4 regions of the Salmonella sp. FC25216 genome follow, and region 1 is predicted to be linked to each of the others. Evidence: predicted binding sites of a transcription regulator. Region 1 holds the regulator's gene; each other region holds the start of a gene.

Evidence for each region. The regulator CRP, encoded in region 1, controls carbon source genes, mostly activating them, when cyclic AMP is high. The targets are predictions, from matches to a motif close to ATGTGANNNNNNTCACAT.
Region 2: glpT (glycerol-3-phosphate transporter) is a predicted target of CRP. The motif match lies at 1,460-1,477, and genes of this name have one in related genera.
Region 3: garD (galactarate dehydratase) is a predicted target of CRP. The motif match lies at 1,464-1,481, and genes of this name have one in related genera.
Region 4: AC3G3F_RS09910 (glutathione S-transferase) is a predicted target of CRP. The motif match lies at 2,040-2,057, and genes of this name have one in related genera.

Annotation. Positions count from the first base shown of each region.
Region 1 is NZ_JBDGON010000004.1:378,548-381,762, forward strand. It holds gene AC3G3F_RS10930 (YccS/YhfK family putative transporter) at 1-1,371, opposite strand, end outside; gene crp (cAMP-activated global transcriptional regulator CRP) at 1,420-2,052, opposite strand; gene AC3G3F_RS10940 (OsmC family protein) at 2,360-2,764, shown strand; gene AC3G3F_RS10945 (phosphoribulokinase) at 2,860-3,215, opposite strand, start outside.
Region 2 is NZ_JBDGON010000006.1:332,738-335,952, reverse strand. It holds gene glpT (glycerol-3-phosphate transporter) at 1-1,348, opposite strand, end outside; gene glpA (anaerobic glycerol-3-phosphate dehydrogenase subunit A) at 1,621-3,215, shown strand, end outside.
Region 3 is NZ_JBDGON010000003.1:466,358-469,572, reverse strand. It holds gene garD (galactarate dehydratase) at 1-1,330, opposite strand, end outside; gene garL (2-dehydro-3-deoxyglucarate aldolase) at 1,863-2,633, shown strand; gene garR (2-hydroxy-3-oxopropionate reductase) at 2,641-3,215, shown strand, end outside.
Region 4 is NZ_JBDGON010000004.1:144,090-147,304, reverse strand. It holds gene selA (L-seryl-tRNA(Sec) selenium transferase) at 1-1,061, opposite strand, end outside; gene AC3G3F_RS09910 (glutathione S-transferase) at 1,160-1,768, opposite strand; gene mtlA (PTS mannitol transporter subunit IICBA) at 2,246-3,215, shown strand, end outside.

The DNA.
Region 1 (3,215 bases):
GTAGTTTTTACGAATAATCAGATAACTTGCCAGCGTTAGTACCAGCATGACCGCCAGCGTAATGCTTTCGGGAATATGTAAGTGCAGCGTGACGCCGGCAATCACCAGGCCGACCAGCGTTCCGACCGAACGGTGCAGAATACGTACGCGCGTCGCGCCATAGCCGTTTTGGGTGACAAACAGCACCGTCATGAGGATCCAGTACGGTTTGGGCAGGTGCAACGCGCTGCCCATCAGACTGGCGATACTCATCATTACGCTAATGCGTCCGGCGTTGCGTAGCGCCGGCGATTTAAGCGACACATAATTTTTCAGCGCCGGGAGTAGTGGCAGGCGACGCTGTTTATCGGCCATCAGGTCGCGGGCGTAAAGCGGTCGCTGAGTACGCAGCACGCGGGCGATTCGGCTGAAGTGCCAATAGCAGAACTGGCCTACCGGGTTTTCAGGATGTTGATTGGCAATCTTCTCCAGCGCGCCAATCTGTTTTTCCATAGAGAAGCGCGTCGGCAGACGATGATAAAGGATGTCATCCGCCAGCACGCGCAGGCGAGCGGCGACCGTTTGCGCATTCCAGCGAATTACCTCTTCCGCATGGCTGCGTTCTACCAGTTTCTGTACCTCTTCCGGCTGATGCAGGCTGACGGAGATGTGTTCCTGCAAATCCATCGCTTCCTGAAAAGCCCGCAACAGGCGCTTGTAATCATTATTGTTGTGCGCCGAAAGCATATGCATCTGTTGGTAACACTGGGTAATGAGATCGACCGCTTTTTGCTGGCGTATCAGCAGGGGAGGCAGCGCTTTTTCCGGATCGATATGTTGGGTGAGCAGGCTGTATTTCGCTTCGCAGTAATCGGCCAGTTCACGATATAACAAACTCAATGACTCGCGCAGCGGCTGTTCGCGCCATAGCCAGAACCAAAACCAGTTAAACACGCCGTACCATAGGGTGCCCAGCGCATAAATAAGCAGCGGCTCCCAGACGGGCATGTATCCCGCAAGGCTCAGGGTAAATATGGCGGCAATCAGCGACGCTGGCAGTAGCCGCGCATGAAGTGGGCTAATTTCCGCCGTCACGCCAAGCACCAGCGTGAGCCCGGTCAGGATCAACGGCAGGGGGACGGATTCTGCCAGCAGGAGTTGCGTTGTCAGACTGCATCCGGCGAACAGCGACGCGCCGATGATCAGGCGTTTAAAAAAGCGTTTGTGCGGTGTATCCAGACCTGCAATGTTGCAGCAGGCGGGAACGAGAGAGAAAAGTAATCCCAGGTGTAGCTGGCCTATCAATAAACCGACAGCCACAGGCAGGCACAGCACCAGCGTTTGCCGTAGTGCGTAATTAATCTCTGGGTGATAAATCAGTCTTCGCCACATCGATGCAAACAAAAATGGCGCATGATAAAACGCGCCATTCTGACGGGATTAACGGGTGCCGTAGACGACGATGGTCTTGCCATGCGCGGAGATCAGGTTTTGATCTTCCAGCATCTTCAAAATACGACCAACGGTTTCGCGGGAGCAGCCGACGATCTGGCCAATTTCCTGACGGGTGATTTTGATCTGCATCCCATCCGGGTGCGTCATGGCATCGGGCTGTTTCGCCAGATTCAGCAGCGTCTGAGCGATACGCCCGGTGACGTCGAGGAAGGCGAGGTTACCTACTTTTTCAGACGTGACTTGTAAGCGACGAGCCATCTGGGAAGAGAGGCGCATCAGAATATCCGGGTTTACCTGGATTAATTGGCGAAATTTTTTGTAGGAAATTTCAGCGACCTCACATGCGGTTTTCGCACGTACCCAGGCGCTGCGTTCCTGGCCTTCTTCAAACAGGCCCAATTCACCAATAAAATCACCCTGATTCAGATAAGAAAGAATCATTTCTTTCCCTTCCTCATCTTTGATCAGCACTGCCACGGAGCCTTTAACGATGTAGTACAGCGTTTCTGCTTTTTCACCCTGGTGAATCAGCGTGCTCTTTGACGGGTACTTATGAATGTGGCAATGAGACAAGAACCATTCAAGAGTCGGGTCTGTTTGCGGTTTGCCAAGCACCATGCGCGGTTATCCTCTGTTATAAGCTGTCTCCAGAGCCAGAAAACGGCACTGTCTCTGGGGTTGCAAAAATATGCTTCCCGCTACCTGGGAAGAGGGCTACGAAAATAGACTGTAGCCTGTAATGTGATGTCCTCTGCATACATGCAGTACGTCAATGTATTACTGTAGCATCTTGTCTGTTTTAGCATAGCTTTCGCCGTGTGTCTCCTGGTGTCTCGCTTCAGCATGACCCAAGTCGCCTTCCATTGCGAGTTTTGTTGTATGCGCGTAATCTTTCAGGAAAATTGAAACATTGGAGTTACGAAATATGCAAGCGCGTGTAAAGTGGGTTGAAGGACTCACGTTCCTCGGAGAGTCTTCCTCCGGCCACCAGATTTTAATGGATGGCAACTCCGGTGACAAAGCGCCGAGTCCGATGGAGATGGTATTAATGGCGGCTGGCGGATGTAGCGCTATTGATGTGGTATCGATCCTACAAAAGGGGCGTCAGAATGTCACCAACTGCGAAGTGAAGCTGACATCCGAGCGCCGGGAAGACGCGCCGCGCCTGTTTACGCACATTAATTTGCATTTTATGGTTACCGGCAGCGATCTGAAAGAGGCTGCCGTCGCGCGCGCTGTTGATCTCTCTGCGGAAAAATATTGCTCGGTGGCGCTAATGCTGGAAAAAGCGGTCCATATTACCCATTCGTATGAAGTGATTGCGGCGTGATTATCATTATCTGATGGCGGCTTCGCCTTATCGGACCTACCAGTTTTTATCCCGTAGGCCCGATAAGCGTAGCGCCATCGGGCGTTTCAACGCGGTTATTCGATTTTTTTGCCTTCCATTAATCGCTGTACCAACGGCAACATAATCAGCTCCATCGCCAGTCCCATTTTGCCGCCCGGCACCACTAATGTATTAATGTGAGAAATGAACGAGCCCTGGAGCATCGCCAGTAGCCAGGGAAAATCGATCCCTTCCAGGTTGCGGAAATGGATCACCACAAAACTCTCATCCAGCGACGGAATGCCCTTTGCGGCGAACGGATTGGAGGTGTCGACGGTCGGCACGCGCTGGAAGTTAATATGGGTACGGGAGAACTGCGGCGTAATGTAATTGATGTAGTCGTCCATGGAGCGCACCACGGAATCCATCACTGCTTCACGGGAGTGTCCAC
Region 2 (3,215 bases), on a different contig from region 1:
TGCGTTTTAACTGCAGCTCATCATGATGGCGTTTTTCGCCAATCATCACGACCACCAGCAGGATTACCGCCAGAATGCTGCCGCCAATCATCACCATAAAGCCGCCATCCCAACCGAAGAAGTCAACGGTATAACCCACAATGGCGCTTGCGGCGACAGAACCGCCCAGATAACCAAACAGACCAGTAAAGCCCGCCGCCGTACCCGCCGCTTTTTTCGGCGCCAGTTCCAGCGCATGAAGACCAATCAGCATCACCGGACCGTAAATCAGGAAGCCGATAACAATCATACAAATCATATCAACGGTTGGGTTGCCAGCCGGGTTCATCCAGTAAACGATGGTCGCAATAGTGACCAGGGTCATAAAGAATACGCCCGTCGCGCCACGGTTGCCGCGGAATACTTTGTCTGACATCCAGCCGCACAGCAGGGTGCCTGGAATACCGGCATATTCATAGAGGAAATATGCCCAGGAGGATTTATCCAGAGCGAAATGCTTCACTTCTTTCAGGTACGTTGGCGACCAGTCGAGGATACCGTAGCGCAGCAGGTAGACAAACACGTTGGCGATAGCGATATACCACAGTAATTTGTTCGGCAATACGTACTGCATGAAGATTTGCTTCGCGGTGAGCTCTTCTTCCGCTTTTTCGTTGTAGTCGTCAGGATAGTCGTTTTTATACTCTTCGATAGGCGGCAGACCGCAAGATTGCGGCGTATCGCGCATCATTGCGAAAGCGAACAACGCCACCACAATCGCGCCAAAGGCTGGCATATAGAGCGCCGCTTTCCAGTCGTTAAACCACGCCATCCCCAGCAGGAACAGCAGTGGTGGGATCCCGCCGCCGACGTTATGCGCGCAGTTCCAGACCGACACAATGCCGCCGCGCTCTTTCTGCGACCACCAGTGAACCATCGTTCGACCGCACGGCGGCCACCCCATCCCCTGGAACCAGCCGCAAAGGAACAACAGCACAAACATCACGGCGATGCTGGACGTCGCCCACGGCACAAAACCCATAAACAGCATGACTGCTGCGGCCAGAATCAACCCTGCCGGCAGGAAAACGCGCGGATTCGAGCGATCGGACACCGACCCCATTATAAATTTCGAAAAACCATAAGCGATGGAAATCCCGGATAGCGCAAAGCCCAGATCGCCGCGCGAAAAACCCTGCTCTACCAGATAGGGCATCGCGAGGGCAAAGTTCTTGCGCACCAGATAATACGCGGCATAGCCAAAGAATATCCCCAGGAAAATCTGCCAGCGTAACCGGCGATAGGTCGGATCAATCTCCGCCGCTGGCAAGCGCGCTTTATGCGGCGCTGGTTTAAAAATACTCAACATATTGTAGCCTCCGTGGCCCGTATTTTATTTAGAGATAAACACCGCAGTTCGTTCAAACGACCCCGCTGTTCCCAGTGTGGCCGCGATGTTAAGTAAAGATCTGTCTCATGAATGTGAATTACAGCACATATTGTTACAGATTTATGAATAATGTTCAGAAAAGCGCACGAAATCACGTTTCATTTTCGAATAATGAGCGATTATGCGCGAAATCAAACATTCCATATGATTTGTATGGCTAAATGATAAAAAACGAACTGTGAGGAAAAACAATGAAAACTCGTGACTCGCAAGCAAGTGACGTGATTATCATTGGCGGTGGAGCAACAGGCGCAGGGATCGCCCGCGACTGCGCGCTGCGCGGTTTACGTGTCATCCTGGTGGAGCGGCATGATATTGCGACCGGCGCGACCGGGCGTAACCACGGGCTGCTGCACAGCGGCGCTCGTTATGCCGTTACTGACGCGGAATCCGCGCGCGAGTGCATTAGTGAAAACCAGATCTTAAAACGGATCGCCCGCCATTGTGTCGAACCGACGGATGGTCTGTTTATTACGTTACCGGAAGATGATCTTGCGTTTCAGGCCACCTTTATTCACGCCTGTGAAGCGGCAGGCATTCGCGCTGAAGCCATCGATCCGCAGCAGGCGCGCATCATTGAGCCCTCCGTTAATCCTGCGCTCATCGGCGCGGTAAAAGTGCCGGATGGCACCGTGGACCCTTTCCGCCTTACCGCCGCCAATATGCTGGATGCCAGAGAACATGGCGCAATCGTGTTAACAGCGCATGAAGTAACCGGGCTCATTCGTGAAGGCGCAACGGTCTGCGGTGTTCATGTGCGCAGCCATCTCACTGGCGAAACCCAGACGCTTCATGCGCCGGTGGTGGTCAATGCGGCAGGTATCTGGGGACAACGGATCGCCGAATACGCCGACCTGAGTATCCGCATGTTTCCGGCAAAAGGGTCGCTGTTGATCATGGACCATCGGATCAACCAGCATGTGATTAACCGCTGCCGGAAACCATCGGATGCCGACATTCTGGTACCTGGCGATACGATTTCACTGATCGGCACCACCTCTACCCATATTGATTACAATGAGATAGACAGCAACCGCGTTACCGCAGATGAAGTAGATATCCTGCTGCGTGAAGGGGAAAAACTGGCCCCTGTCATGGCGAAGACGCGTATTCTGCGCGCGTATTCTGGCGTCCGCCCGCTGGTGGCCAGCGATGACGATCCCAGCGGTCGTAACGTCAGCCGCGGTATTGTGCTGTTCGACCACGCCGAGCGCGACGGGCTTGAAGGCTTCATTACCATTACCGGCGGGAAGCTAATGACTTACCGCCTGATGGCGGAATGGGCCACCGACGCCGTGTGCCGCAAGTTGGGCAATACACGCCCCTGCATCACGGCGGATACGCCGTTGCCTGGCTCAAAAGAGTCTACGGAACATACGCTGAAACGCATTATCTCGCTTCCCGCGCCGCTACGCGGATCGGCGGTTTATCGGCATGGCGATCGCACGCCGGGATGGCTGAGTGAAGGCCGCCAACACCGTAGCCTGGTCTGTGAATGCGAGGCCGTCACGGCCGGTGAAGTGCAGTATGCCGTCGAAAACTTAACCGTGAATAGCCTGCTGGATCTGCGTCGTCGCACCCGCGTAGGCATGGGCACTTGCCAGGGCGAACTGTGCGCCTGCCGCGCAGCCGGGCTGCTGCAGCGTTTTAATGTGACGACCGCGGCGCAATCTATTACGCAACTCTCTGAGTTTCTGAATGAACGCTGGAAGGGCGTACAACCTGTCGCCTGGGGAGACGCACTGCGCGAAAGCGAATTCACGCGCTGGGTTTATCAGGGATTATG
Region 3 (3,215 bases), on a different contig from region 1:
ACGGCGTGCCGCGTCCGGTGGTAAAGACCTGTACGGTAATGCCGGAAGCGACCTGCTGCGTGCCGCAGACGAAATCGCTGGCGGGCGTCGCGGCGTAAATCAGGCCGTGTTTGGTGGGGCGCTGGCCTGGCGACAATACCTCCACAATGGCGCTCTGACCGGATTTAGCGATAGAGCCCAGCGCTTTTTCCACCACATTCGCCAGGCCACCTTTTTTGTTGCCAGGGGACGGGTTAGCGCTGCGATCGGTTTTCCCCATATCAAGGTAATTATCGTACCAGACCATCTCATCCAGCAGACGTTTACCCACGGCTTCGTTGATGGCGCGCGGCGTCAGAAGATGAATGGCATCGCGCACTTCGGTAACCTCTGAGAACATGACGGTCGCGCCGCAGCGTACCAGCAGATCGGAAGCGTAACCCACCGCCGGGTTTGCCGTGACGCCGGAAAACGCATCGCTGCCGCCGCACTGCATTCCGACGACCAGCTCGGAAGCCGGGCAGGTTTCGCGCTGGCGTTGGTTCAGTCTCGTCAGATGGCGTTCGGCGACCTGCAAAATATCATCGACCATTGCTTTAAAGCCGACATGCTGTTCGTCCTGTAAACGCACAATACTGGCGCTTTCGACGGCGATGGCGGGGACATCCTCGGTGCCTTCCAGCAGTCGTTCCGGTTGCAGTTTTTCGCAACCGAGGCCAATCAGCATCACTTCGCCGCCAAAATTGGGGTTGAGCGCGATATTATGAATCGTGCGAATCGGCACGACCGCCGCCGGCGCGTTGATTGCCACGCCGCAGCCGTACAGATGGTTTAGCCCTACAACGCCATCGACATTCGGGTATTTGGGCAGGAGATCGCGCTCAATCACTTTCACCACATACTCGACCACGCCCGCCACACAGTGCACGCTGGTGGTAATGCCAAGCAGATTTTTGGTGCCGACGCTGCCATCGGCGTTACGATAGCCCTCAAACGTGTAACCTTCCAGCAGCGGCAGTGGTTCTGGCACTTTGGTCGCCAGCGGCAGCGTATTCAGCGACGGCGCTTTTGGCAGTTCAACCAGCGACTCGTCGATCCAGCTTCCGCGTGGGATGTCACGTACCGCATACCCGATGACTTCGCCGTAACGGACGATTTCGTCGTGAGCGGGGATATCCGTCAGAGAGACTTTATGGCCTTGCGGAATATGTTCAGTCAGTTCCAGTCCATCCGAAAAACGTGTTCCGGCTTTAAGACCGTGGTGATTAACAATAATTGCGACATTATCGGTTTCGTGTACTTTTATATAAAACGCCGATGACGATTCCTGGCGAATTTCGATATTGGCCATTGTTCAGCATTCTCCAGCCTGGATGATAGAAAAAGGATTATCTATTTTGGTTATGGTTTAATCGTTAAATCTCAATATAAGAAATAAAGTTCATGCCTAATGAAATAAGAATGACAGGAGTATAAATATAAGAATGTGATCCAGGTCACCGCAAATTATGAAATTTTTTATGTAGGCCAGGGAAAGCGTAAATGTGTGCATTAGCGCCCAGTATCATGGGCGTATGCTCAAAAATAAGCGTTAAGCGCCCCCTTCTTAATGAGCATTTGCACAATGATTATCCGCCATATGCTGTTTATACTGAATAGCGAATTCAGTGTATCTGACGAGTTATTTGAAAATGCCATGATAATAATAAAAAACGATAAAGATATTGGGGCGGTATATTGTGCTACAGGATGTGTTACCACACTAGAAATAGAATCTGGAGACTCATTCTTATTTTCAGATAAGCATTTTTATTGTCGCTGCTATAAGTCATGGCGGCGACATCATAGGTAGAGAATTAAAGAAATAAGCGAAGGTATAAGCGATGAATAACGCTATTTTCCCGAATAAGTTTAAAGCGGCGCTGGCGTCGCAACAGGTGCAGATTGGCTGCTGGTCTGCACTGGCAAACCCAATCACCACCGAAGTTCTCGGTCTGGCGGGATTTGACTGGCTGGTGCTGGATGGCGAACATGCGCCGAACGATGTGACCACCTTAATTCCGCAGTTAATGGCATTGAAAGGCAGCGCCAGCGCGCCTGTGGTACGTGTGCCGACCAATGAACCGGTCATTATCAAACGGATGCTGGATATCGGGTTTTATAACTTCCTGCTCCCCTTTGTTGAAACGCAAGAGGAAGCGGCTCGCGCCGTCGCCTCGACGCGCTACCCGCCGGAAGGCATTCGCGGCGTCTCTGTTTCTCACCGCGCCAACATGTTCGGCACGGTGCCTGATTACTTTGCGCAGTCGAACAAAAACATCACCATTATTGTTCAAATCGAAAGCCAGTTGGGTGTCGACAACGTTGATGCCATCGCCGCAACGGAAGGCGTTGATGGCATTTTTGTCGGCCCCAGCGATCTGGCCGCCGCGCTGGGTCATCTCGGCAATGCCTCTCACCCTGACGTGCAACAGACGATTCAGCATATTTTTGCCCGCGCCAAAGCGCACGGTAAACCGTGCGGCATTCTGGCGCCGGTAGAGGCGGATGCCCGCTGTTATCTGGAATGGGGCGCGACCTTTGTCGCTGTTGGCAGCGATTTAGGCGTATTCCGCGCCGGCACGCAGAAGCTTGCCGACACCTTTAAAAAATAATCCCGGTATGGAAAGAGAGAACGTTATGACGATGAAAGTTGGCTTTATTGGCTTAGGCATCATGGGTAAGCCCATGAGCAAAAACTTGTTGAAAGCAGGGTACTCGCTGGTGGTGTCCGATCGTAATCCTGAAGCGATTGCCGACGTAATCGCCGCAGGCGCGGAAACAGCTTCTACGGCGAAGGCGACCGCTGAACAGTGCGACGTCATCATCACGATGCTGCCTAACTCTCCGCATGTGAAAGAGGTTGCGCTGGGCGAGAACGGTATCATCGAAGGCGCGAAGCCGGGAGCCGTATTGATTGATATGAGTTCTATCGCGCCGCTGGCAAGCCGTGAGATCAGCGAAGCCCTGAAAGCAAAAGGCATTGCAATGCTGGATGCGCCGGTCAGCGGCGGGGAACCCAAAGCCATCGACGGCACGCTGTCCGTCATGGTCGGCGGCGACAAAGCGATTTTCGACAAATACTACGACCTGATGAAAGCGATGGCCGGTTCCGTGGTGCATACCGGCGATATCGGCGCAGGCAACGTCACGAAACTGGCTAACCAGGTGATTGTGGCGCTGAATATCGCCGCCAT
Region 4 (3,215 bases), 230 kb from region 1:
AGCGTGGGTAATTTTTCCGCCAACGCTTCCGGGTGCAGATACAGACGTAACGTCGCCTCCAGCGCCGCCAGCGTCATTTTATCCGCGCGCAGGGCGCGTTTCAGCGGATGGCTTTGCAGTTGGGCAATCATCGCTTTTTTGCCGACGATGATCCCGGCCTGCGGCCCGCCCAGCAACTTATCGCCGGAGAAGCTTACCAGGCTGGCGCCTGCGGCAATTAGCTGCTGCGGCATCGGCTCTTTGGGTAAGCCATATTGACTTAAATCCACCAGCGAACCACTGCCCAGATCCGCCACCACCGGAATATCCAGCTCTCGCCCGATTTCCGCCAGCTCTGCTTCCTCTACCGTTTTGGTAAAGCCCTCAATGCTGTAATTACTGGTATGTACCTTCATCAACAGCCCGGTATTTTCATTTACCGCCTGACGGTAATCTTTCGCGTGCGTCCGGTTGGTGGTACCCACTTCATGCAGCGTACAACCCGCCTGGCGCATGACATCCGGAATACGAAACGCGCCGCCGATTTCGACCAGTTCGCCACGCGAAACCACCACCTCTTTGCCGCTGGCGGTCGCCGCCAGCATCAGCAATACCGCCGCCGCATTGTTATTGACGATACAGGCGTCCTCCGCCCCGGTGATACGGCATAACAGCGTCGCCAGCGCCTGGTCGCGATGCCCCCGCCCGGCGCCATCCAAATCGTATTCCAGCGTCACCGGCGCCCGCATCGCCTGCGTTACCGCCTCAATCGCTTCTTGCGCCTGCAATGCGCGGCCAAGATTGGTGTGCAACACCGTCCCCGTCAGGTTAATCACCGGGCGCAGCGCGCTTTGCGCCGCATTTTCCAGCCGTCGTTTCGCCTCTTGCGCCCAGTCTGCGCACCAGTCGGGAAGCGTCTGCGTATTCCGTATGACGTCGCGCGCGTCGTCAAGCATCCGCCTAAGCAGATCAACCACCTGGGTATGGCCATACCGATCGCGCAGAGAAAGAAAAGCGCTATCGTGCAATAAGCGATCGATAGCAGGAAGCTGGCTGTAGAGTGTACGCGTTTCGCTTGTCATGAAAATGCCTGGCTGTTGGTGGCCCTCTCCTGGCTGGAGAGGGATATCGACTTGAGGGGGATTGTAACGTGAGTTTGCTCAGGCGGACATAATGCGCGTCAAGCCTTCGGTGCTTCGGTGCGGGCAAAGCTTTCGCGCTGAAAAAGCGTTTCGACCAGTTTGACCAGGTGGGGGCGGCCAACGCACCAGCCCGGCGCGACCCGGCGGAAGTTGAGATAGCCTACCGCACAGGCAATCGCGATAGTCGCCAGATTCACCGTATCCGTTTTTAGGGTCCCGTCGCTCAGATAACCTTCGAGCATATCCAGACTGCGGTTGATTTTTTCCCGCTGGCGCAGCAGTTCCGTTTCCGATTGCTGCGCCGCCGGACGCGCCTGTTCGCGTACAGAGACCAACGCGGCATCCATAATGCCATCGGCCAACGCTTCAAGCTGGCGAATTTTAAGCGCCGCCATGGGGTCACGCGGGAGCATCGCTGGCGCGATATCCAGCAGCTCAATATATTCCGCGATGATCGGCGAATCGAACCAACATTCCCCTTTCTCCGTCACCAGTGCCGGCACCTTACCCAGAGGGTTGTATTGCGCCACGCCGTTATCCGCCTCGTAGGGCAGTTCGTTAACAAATTCGAAGGTGATGCCCTTTTCCAGCAGCAGAACAGAGATTTTGCGCACAAAAGGGCTAGTATAGCTACCGATGAGTTTCATGCCGTGTCCTTTTTTGCCAACCAAGTAAAAATCATAGTATGGCTCAAATAAACGAAAAGAGACGCTAAAGGAAGTTGCTGAGTGACATAACGTGAGAGGGCTTGCGACAAAATGTTTGCCGGATCGTATTGACGTTACCCGGGCCTAAAATTTCTTGTGAAGATGATCACAAAAATTCAACAAAGCACCAAAATAAAAGTGTGAAATATCTCACATAAAATTGCCTTTTAAGGTCTAAAAATTAGATGCGTTGTTTTTTTACACAGTAACTTTGTGATCAATATCACATCAATTACCTCTCTACCCCCTATATTTATGCGATATAAATCACATTAACTGTCCCTGTCTGGACAGTTGAACGATTCAGTGCCAGATTGCGCAGTATCTACACTACAGGGTCCGGCTACCTCTGCCGCTACATTAACAAACCTCGGGCTTTTCAGCCTGCGCGACAGCAACATAAGAAGGGGTGTTTTTATGTCATCCGATATTAAGATCAAAGTGCAAAGCTTTGGTCGATTCCTCAGCAATATGGTGATGCCTAATATCGGCGCGTTTATCGCGTGGGGTATTATCACCGCATTATTTATTCCGACAGGGTGGTTGCCTAACGAAACTCTGGCGAAACTGGTTGGTCCGATGATCACCTACCTGCTGCCGCTGCTAATCGGTTATACCGGCGGTCGTCTGGTTGGCGGCGAACGCGGCGGCGTGGTGGGCGCTATCACTACCATGGGCGTTATAGTCGGCGCGGATATGCCGATGTTCCTCGGCTCGATGATCGCCGGTCCGTTGGGCGGCTACTGCATTAAGAAATTCGACAGTTGGGTAGACGGTAAGATCAAATCCGGTTTTGAGATGCTGGTGAACAACTTCTCCGCTGGCATTATCGGTATGATCCTCGCCATGCTGGCGTTCCTCGGTATTGGTCCGGCGGTTGAAGTCCTGTCCAAAATTCTGGCGGCGGGCGTTAACTTCATGGTGGCGCACGATATGCTGCCGCTGGCGTCCATTTTTGTTGAACCGGCGAAAATCCTGTTCCTCAATAACGCGATTAACCACGGTATCTTCTCACCGCTGGGTATCCAGCAGTCCCATGAGATGGGTAAATCCATCTTCTTCCTGATTGAAGCTAACCCGGGTCCGGGGATGGGTGTCCTGCTGGCGTACATGTTCTTCGGTCGCGGCAGCGCTAAACAGTCTGCGGGCGGCGCGGCAATTATCCACTTCCTGGGCGGTATCCACGAGATCTACTTCCCGTACGTGCTGATGAACCCGCGCCTGATTCTGGCGGTGATTCTCGGCGGTATGACCGGCGTATTCACCCTGACCATCCTGAACGGCGGTCTGGTCTCTCCGGCGTCTCCGGGCTCCATTCTGGCGGTACTGGCGATGACGCCAAAAGGCGCTTACTTCGCTAACATCACTGCCATCGTGGCGGCAATGG